2 regions of the Variovorax sp. RO1 genome follow, and region 1 is predicted to be linked to the other one. Evidence: riboswitches for the same ligand, from Rfam matches in the RefSeq annotation. Region 1 holds a riboswitch; the other holds the start of a gene.

The links. Region 1 has a riboswitch for cobalamin ahead of CY658_RS26150 (TonB-dependent receptor domain-containing protein). Riboswitches for the same ligand answer to the same signal wherever they lie in the genome.
Region 2: linked by a shared signal. The riboswitch ahead of CY658_RS09930 (TonB-dependent receptor) and the one ahead of CY658_RS26150 (TonB-dependent receptor domain-containing protein) in region 1 are both predicted to bind cobalamin.

The regions. Positions count from the first base shown of each region.
Region 1 covers NZ_PKMT01000006.1:225,787-230,194, forward strand. The annotation lists gene CY658_RS26135 (sulfite exporter TauE/SafE family protein) at 1-726, opposite strand, end outside; gene CY658_RS26140 (cell division protein ZapA) at 1,016-1,363, opposite strand; gene CY658_RS26145 (DUF904 domain-containing protein) at 1,360-1,587, opposite strand; cobalamin riboswitch at 1,720-1,959, shown strand; gene CY658_RS26150 (TonB-dependent receptor domain-containing protein) at 2,032-3,972, shown strand; gene CY658_RS26155 (cobyrinate a,c-diamide synthase) at 3,957-4,408, shown strand, end outside.
Region 2 covers NZ_PKMT01000001.1:2,075,292-2,079,699, reverse strand. The annotation lists gene CY658_RS09930 (TonB-dependent receptor) at 2-2,185, opposite strand; cobalamin riboswitch at 2,316-2,595, opposite strand; gene CY658_RS09925 (hypothetical protein) at 2,677-2,898, opposite strand; gene CY658_RS09920 (hypothetical protein) at 3,057-3,464, shown strand; gene ybaL (YbaL family putative K(+) efflux transporter) at 3,481-4,408, opposite strand, start outside.

The sequences.
Region 1 (4,408 bases):
GGCGCCCAGCGGCGCGGTGAACACGCTGCAGGCCGCGATCACCACGAGCGCGGGCAGCCAGATGTAGCCGAAGGCGCCGGCCGGCAGGCCCTGCACCGACTGGCCGGCGAGCACATAGCCCAGCACATTGGCCACCGCAATCGGAAAGCCCAGCGCCGCGCTGGTCGCCACCGCGTTGTGGATCGCGACGTTGCACCAGGTCATGAATGGCACGCTGATGAAGCCGCCGCCCGCGCCCACCAGGCCCGAGATGAAGCCGATGGTGCCGCCCGCCGCGAGCTGGCCGCCGGTGCCGGGCATCTGGCGCGTGGGCTTGGGCTTCTTGTCGAGGAACATCTGCGTGGCCGAGAAGCCCACGAACAGCGCGAAGAAGATGGCAAGCGCCGTGCCCTTGAGCAGTGCGAACACGCCCAGGCTGCCCGCGAGGCTGCCGATGACGATGCCGGGTGCCAGGCGCTGCACGATGTCCCAGCGCACCGCGCCGCGCTTGTGGTGTGCGCGCACGCTGGACACCGACGTGAAGATGATCGTCGCCATCGAGGTCGCGATCGCCATCTTCACTGCGAGGTCGGCCGGCACGCCGCGCTGGCCCATGATGATCGTGATGAACGGCACCATCAGCATGCCGCCGCCGATGCCCAAGAGGCCCGCGAGGAAACCGGTGCCCAGGCCGAGCGCGGCGAGTTCGGCGATCAGGAGCGGGTCGAGCAGTGCGGTGAAATTCACGGGGTGTCGAGAAAAAGAGCGGCTGAAAAAGCAACGGCCCCGTGCGGTGAAGCAGGGGGCCGTGGCGGGAAAAGGTGTCTGCAGATGGTGTGCCGGACCCGCATCCTGAACCAGGGTTCAGGTGGGCGAGGGCAGCAAGACTTCGGGTTCATCTGACGCGAGATGATCACGCCCGTCTAGCGATGTACCAAGCCCGGCTCCGGAGAGCATTGGAACAAGGAAATATTAAGCCCGACACGTCTGCAGACGAAGTGGATTTTACGCCCCGTCTGCGTCGCGCCGCGTGCCTTCAGAGCAAATGTCCATCGCCCGCCAGGGCTTGATCGAGTCTTTGAATGAGCTGGGCGGCCTGCGGGTCGGTGTCACCGGAGGTTTCGCCGGTGCTGACGGCGGCTGCAACGGCAACCGCAGGGGCCGGTGCGGCGGCAGCAGCGGCCTGTTGTGCCGCGAGATCGAAAGCCAGGTTCAGCGAGGCGAGCACGGCGATGCGATCGCGGGCCTTCACCTTGCCTGCATCGCGGATCTTGCACATGGCCGCGTCCACGCGGTCGACGGCCTCGCGCAGTTGCGCCTCGCCGCCGTCGGGACAGCCGAGCAGGTAGCTCTGGCCCATGATCTGTACTTCAATCTGCTTCATGCGTGATGGGAATCTTCGGAAGGGGGTTCGGCCGGCAGCCGTTCGAGCAGGGCATCGAGGCGGGTGCGGGCCGCGGCGAGCCGCGACTTCAGGCCGTCGCGTTCACGTGTGAGCGCATCGACCTGTTCCTGCAGCAGCACATTGGTGCGCTGCACCTCTTCGTGACGCACAAGCAGGCGTTCCACACGCTCGGCGATCTGGTCGATGGGGCTGGAGGCGGGCATGGTTGGCGATTGTAGTTTCCCGGGAATTCGGAAGGTCCGGCGCACCGCGCGGGCGCACGCCGGACGTGGCCGAGATTCTGGGGCCTGCGCCGCCGGTGATCAAACCCGGTGTGGCGTGTGCGCCCCGTGGGCCTAAAATCTCGCCCGTTGGTGCTCGCGGCGTGGTTCGCACGGCGCAGTTCAACGGGAAGCAGGAGTGGACGCCCCCCGGGGCCGAAGCCGCCTGCGCTGCCCCCGCAACGGTCAAGCAGACGACGCCGCAAGGCGTCACCCCTTTCCATCCAGCCACTGGGCGCTCTGAAACAGGCGCCTGGGAAGGCGGCAAAGGGTCGATCTGCCAGCCCGGATACCGGCCAACAAGGCGGCTGCCGCATCGGCAGCCATGACGCCCATGGCGCCGGCGGGGAAGCCGGCCAGGGCATAGAAGTTCGTTCGGTTCACCCCATGATTTCCTGTGTTTCCCTCTCCAGCGGCCGCGCCAGCGTGCGCCGCAACCGTCCCGCGTGCCTGCCGCTGACGCTTGCCCTGGCCTCGGCCTTCGGCGGCCTGGCCCTGGTGCCGCTGGCTGCGCAAGCGCAAACCGCCGCCACGCTCGACGAGACTGTCGTCACCGCCAACCGCACGCCCCAGGCGCTGTCGGACCTGGTGGGCGATGTCTCCATCGTCGACCGCAAGACCATCGAGCGCAGCGGCGCGACCGGCGTGGCCGATGTGCTGGCGCGCCTGCCCGGCATGGAGATCTCGCGCAGCGGCGGTGTGGGCAACGCCACCAGCGTGTTCATCCGCGGCGCCGAATCGCGCTTCACCGCCGTCTACCTCGACGGCGTGCGCATCGACTCGCAATCGACCGGCGGCGCCGGCTGGGAAGGCATTCCGCTCGCGCAGATCGATCGCATCGAAGTGCTGCGCGGCCCGGCCGCCGCCGTCTACGGCTCGGACGCCGTGGGCGGCGTGATCCAGCTCTTCACCAAACGCGGCGAAGAGGGCGTGTCGCCCTACGCCGGCATCGGCTTCGGCAGCCACGGCCTGCGCCGCATCGAAGGCGGCGTGAGCGGCAAGTCGGGCCTGCTTGATTACTCGTTCGGTGTGGCGCATGAAGAAAGCAAGGGCTTCAACGTGCAACCCCTCGCCAAGCGCACGCCCTCGAAAGACGGCTTCACCAACCCCGACCGCGACGGCTACCGCAGCACCTCGGGCAACCTGAAGCTGGGTTTCCAGATCACGCCCGACCAGCGCCTCGACGCCACCTTGCTCACCAGCAACACCGAGGCCGCCTACGACCCGTCGGTGAGCTTTCGCACCAAGCTGCCGATCACCTTCCGTGACGACGTGTCGACCAACGAGCTGCGCACCGCCGGCCTGACCTGGTCGGCCAAGTGGAACGACATCTACAGCACCCGCCTGCAGGTGACCGATTCGCAGACCGTCTACAAGACCCAGCCGTCGTTCTACCGCACTGAAACCCGCCTGCGCGGCTACCTGTTCCAGAACGAATTCCGCTTCGGCGCGCACCTGGTGACCGCCACGCTCGAGCGCCGCGAAGACGCGCTCGAAAACGCGCCGACCACCTCGGCCAAGCTGTTCTCGCGCGACCGCTCGCAGAACGCCGCCGCATTGGGCTACGGCTACGTGAAAGGCCCGCACTCGCTGCAGCTGCACGTGCGCCACGACGACGACAGCGAGTTCGGCGGCAAGACCACCGGCAGCGCCGCCTACGGCTACGCCATCACGCCGAGCCTGCGCGCCACCGTGTCGGCCGGCACCGCGTTCCGCGCGCCCACGCTGTACCAGCGCTTCAGCGAGTACGGCCTGGCGAGCCTGCAACCCGAATCGAGCCGCAACGTCGAGCTGGGCCTGCAGTACACGGCCGGCGCCACGCAAGCTGGCATCGTGCTGTACCGCAACCGCGTGCAGAACCTCATCGTGTTCGACGGCAGCGCCAAGGGCTGCCAGTCGTCGTTCGGCTGCTACGCCAGCACGGCGCGTGCGCGCTACCAGGGCGTGACGCTCACGGGCGGCCACCGCATCGGCGACGTCACCTTGCGTGCCTCGCTCGACTACCAGGACCCGCGCGACCTCGCCACCGACAACCTGCTGGCGCGCCGCGCGCGGGCCCACGGCACGCTGGGCGCCGACTGGCGCGTCGCAGGCTGGACGCTGGGCGCCGAGATCCAGAGCTCGGGCAAGCGTTTCGACGACGCGGCCAACACCGTCAAGCTCGGCGGCTACACGCTGCTGAACCTGTCGGCCAGCACGCAGATCACGCGCGACCTGAACCTCGTGGCGCGCGTGGACAATGTGGGCGACAAGGACTACCAGTTCGCACGGCTCTACGCCAACGGGGGCCGCACCGCGTACGTCGGACTCAAGTGGACTCCGCAGTAAACACCCGTCGTTTCCCGCCTGGCGCCGCTGCCACCTGCGCTGCGGTGCTCGTGGCTGCGCCGGCCTCCGGCCAAGGCAAGACCACCGTCGCGGCCGCGCTCGCGCGGCTGCACGTGCGCCAGGGCCGCCGCGTGCGGGCCTTCAAGTGCGGGCCCGACTTCCTCGATCCGCACTGGCTCGCGCTGGCCACCGGCGCGCCGGTGCATTCGCTCGACCTGTGGATGACCGGCGAAGCCGACTGCCGCGCGCGCCTGCATGCCGCCGCGTGCGAGGCCGACCTGGTCATCGTCGAAGGCGTGATGGGCCTGTTCGACGGCACGCCCAGCGCGGCCGAACTGGCCGCGCGCCTGGGCCTGCCCGTGCTGGCCGTGATCGACGCGCAGGCCATGACCGGCACTTTCGGTGCACTGGCGTACGGCCTGCAGAACTTCCAGCC
Region 2 (4,408 bases), on a different contig from region 1:
CTCAGAAGTTCACCAGCGCCGACAGCTCGAACGAGCGCGGCCGGCCCAGCAACCACTGGTTGCCGCCGTTCGAGAACGAGACCGGGTACTTGCGGTCGGCCAGGTTGAAGGCGCGCAGCGCGAGCTTGAGCGACGGGTTCGCCTGCCAGCTCACGCCCGCGTCGGCCACGGTGTACGAACCGATCTGGCGCGTGTTGGCCGCATCGACCTGCCGCGCGCCGACGTGGCGCACGCCGAACTCGGCCTCCCACTGCGGCATGAAGCGCCAGTGCAGCCACAGGTTGGCCGCCACCTCGGGCACGCCGGCCGGCGTGTTGCCTGCGCGCGAGACCAGCGATTTGCCGACCGCCTCGTTGAAGTCGTCGTAGCGCGCACGCAGCCGCGCGGCGTTGGCTTCGAGGCGCAGCGTGGAGGTCAGTGCGAGGTCGAGCGTGGCCTCGATGCCTTCGGACGACTGCTTGCCGATCTGCTGCACGACGGTCGGGTCGTTCGGGTCGCGCGACAGCAGCTTGTTCTTCTCGATGCGGTAGGCGGCCACGCTCCAGGCGCCGCGGCCCTCGGCCAGTTGGCGCTTGTAACCCACCTCGACCTGCTTGCCGGTGCTGAGCTCGAACGGCACCTGCGTGGCCGATGTGCTGATGAGCCCGGTGAGCGGATCGGCCGCGCGCGCCACCTGCGCATAGAACGACTGCGCGGCGTCGGGCGCGTAGACCACGCCGAGGCGGCCGGTGGCGTACTCGAAGGTCTTGTCCAGGCGCGGGGCGCGGTTCTGCGGGTCGGTGCGCACGATCTTCGCGTGGTCCCAGCGCAGGCTGCCGACCACCGACCATTGCTCGTTGAAGGCCAGCTTGTCTTCGGCGAAGAAGGCGTAGGTGCTCGTCTTCGTCTTGTAGCGCGGCAGGTAGGCCGTGGGCGAAACGTAATAGCCGGGGTTGAAGACAAAGGCGTCGACCACCGAGCGCCCGCCGTAGGGCGTGTCGCTCGAATTCAGGAAGTCGATGCGGTTCACATCGAAGCCCACCAGCACCTGGTTCTTCAGGCCGAACAGCGCGTGCTTGAAGGTGGCGTCGGTGCGGTTGCCGATCTGCTCCTGGTCGTGGCCGATCTCCAGGTAGTCGCCGCGCGTCACGCGGTTGGTGGTGGCACTGTAGGTGTAGGTTTCGCTGTCGCGCCAGTGGCGTTTGCTGTCCAGGCGGTAGAGCTGGTTGCGCACGGTGACGGCGTCGTTGGGCGTCCACTGCGCGTCGAGGCGGGTCCAGCGGTCGCGGTACTTGACCTCGGCGTCGTCGAGGTTGTAGTTCTGTTCGCGGTTCAGGCTGCTCACGCGGCCGTTGATGAGCGGCACGCCGAAATAGCGCTGCGGCGTCTGGCGGCCCTCGTCGTGCGAGAGCGTGAACTGCAGCTGCGGCGACACGTCGAGCCGCACCGCGCCGCCCACCGCCAGGCTCTCGGCCTCGCCGCGCAACATGAAGCCGTCGGTCCTGCGGTGGCTGATGTCGAAGCGGTACGAGAGCATGTCGTTGATCGCCCCGCCGCTGCCGAAGGCGACCTGGCGCGTGGCGTCGGAGCCCACGGTCACGAGCGCTTCGTTGCGAATCGGGCCGCGCGTGGGCTTCTTGGGCACCACGTTGATCGCGCCGCCGATGGCGCCCTCGCCGAACATCACCGAGGCCGCGCCGCGCAGCACCTCGATGCGGTCGGTCGACCAGGTGTCGAACGGGAAGGTGACGGTGCCCGCGCCCACGTACAGGCGCGTGCCGTCGTACAGCTGCATCACCGAGCCGTGGCCGTTGAAGCCGCGCGCCGACAGCGACGAGCCGCCGTTGCCCGGCGCGGGCGAGCCCGTGATGCCGGTGGCGCGGCTCGCGGCCTCGACCACCGACACATCGCCGCGCGCGCGGATGGTGTCGCCGGTGAGCACCTCGATGCTGGCCGGCGTTTCGAGCGGCGTGAGGCCCAGGCGGCTGCCGGTCTGCGTGGGCTCGTCCAGGGCCAGCGGCGTGTGGCGGCTGGCTTCGACCTGCACGGGCGCGAGGCTGGGCCGGCCTGCGGTGTCACCCGACTGCGCGAGGGCTGGGCCGCATGCGAGGCCGAGCCCCAATGAAATGCCTGAAAGACCCGAAAGGCGTGCCCGTTGCAGGGGCAGGCCCGGGCGATCGCGCAAGGGCAGCGATGCCTGATTCATCCGATTTCTCCTCCGGCCTGCGTCCCCGCAGGCTCCTGACCGATCGAGGACGAAGAGGGAGAAGAGACTGGGGGCGGTGCCGTTTCGCGCGAGGGGAAAGGGCAGGCCCGGACACGCACTCCCGCAGCGTCCGAAGGCGGTTGCGAAGGCCGGTATCCGGGCTCGCGGAGTGCGTCGAAAGGTGCATGCACCTCGACGCCGAAACCCTCGCCTTCCCACGCCGAAGCGCAGTGGCTGCCCATGCAAGAAAGCACATGAGCCTGAGGGTGTCGATATCCGCTGACCGTTGCGGGGGCAGCGCAGGAATGGAAGCGTCGATCAAAAAATCGTCGCTTCGCACCTGCTTCCCGTTTAACCCCGCCGCCAATCCTGTGACTGGTCGTGCAGGGCACCTTCGAACCGTGGGGTGTTGGACGACACCGGTGTGAACCAATGTTTCCAACCGCCGGGATTATAGGGAGCGCCCTGCGGCGGCGCCCTTCCGGGCCCCGTCAGACGGGCTTGCCGTCGGGCCCGAACAGCCGCCGCAGCACCGCCACGCCGGCCACCAGCGCGTTCGAATAGGTGGCGTAGGGCTCGTGGGCGGCTTCGAGCGGCACGTACACGTGGGTGGAGTCGCCGGGCGAGCCGTCCACGGCCTCCATCAGCACCCAGTAGAACTCCCCTTCTTCCAGTTCGTGGACGGTGAGTGCGATGTCTCTCGGCGAAGGCATGACGGTCAGGAATGAAAACAGAGGGAATGAACCTGCCTTTGAACGGGCAGGAGGCCGGCGCGGTTGTCAGCGTCAGTACTAGGGCTTCTCCTACAGTGCATGTACGCCGCGCGGCCTAATGTTAGGGGTGGGGAGTTGCATCAGAACAAGGAGTCAGCATGAAACATTTCACGCTTGAACCCAACATGCGCGCCAGTTTCGGCGGCGCGTTCTATCCGACCGGTTACTCGCTGGTGATGTTTCCGAGCGTCGAAGACGCCAGCCGCATCGGCCACGGGCTGATCGAGAAAGGCATCGTGAGCGGCGACGAGGTCTACCTGATACCGCCCGAAACCGTCCTGGCGGAAATCGCGCCGACCGTGCATGCCTCGCACAGTCCCCTGCCCTCCGCCGGCACCGACGGCGCCACGGTGCGCGCCTTCATCGAGCTGGCCCAGGAAGGCCACACGGGCCTGTTGATCCGCACCAAGGACGGCGCCACCGCCGAGCGCGTGATGGAACTGGTGCGTACCGTGCCCTACTCGATCGCCGAGCGCTATCGCACGCTGGTGATCGAAGACCTGTAGATCCGCCAGCCGGCCCTCAGGCCGGCACCGCCATCGCGGCGGCGCGCTGCACCACATCGCGGGCCATGGCCTGGGCGAGTTCCTGTTCGCCCAGGAACACCTTCGCATCGGTTTCGTCGGCCAGCAAACGCGCTTCCTGCTCGTTGTGGCTGCGCACCACGGTCTGGATGGTCGGGTTCAGCGTGCGGGCGGTTTCGATCATCTGGCGCACATTCATGGCGTCGGGCGTGGCCACCACGAGCACGCGGGCGCGCGCCACGTGGGCCTGGATCAGCACCGCCGGGTCGGCCGCATCGCCCCACACGGCGGGAATGCCGGCCTCGCGCAGCTTCTCGACCAGCTCGCGGTTCTGCTCGGCCACCACGTAAGGGATGTCGTGGGTCTCGAGTTCGGCGGCGATGCGCCGGCCCACGCGGCCGTAGCCGACCAGCACCACCTGGCGCGACAGGTACTTGGCCTCGGTGGTCATCGGCAGTTCGGCCAGCGGGTCGCTGCGCATGTCGAGCTCGCGCGCGAACTTCGAATGCGCGTGCAGCCATTTCTGCAGCGGCGCGATCAGGCTGAACCACAGCGGGTTGGTGGCGATGGAGATCAGCGCACCGGCCAGCACCAGGCTCTGCCCTTCCACCGGCAGCAGGCCGAGCATCACGCCCAGCCCGGCGAGGATGAAAGAGAACTCGCCGATCTGCGCCAGGCTCGCGCTCACCGTGAGCGCCGTGGCCAGCGGGTAGCGGAACACCAGCACCAGCGCGCAGGCTGCGAGCGACTTGCCCAGCACGATGACGAGCACCACAGCCAGCACCTGCAGCGGGCGGTCCACCAGCACCGACGGGTCGAACAGCATGCCGACCGACACGAAGAACAGCACGGCGAACGCGTCGCGCAGCGGCAGCGATTCTTGTGCCGCGCGGTGGCTGAACTGCGACTCGCGCATCACCATGCCG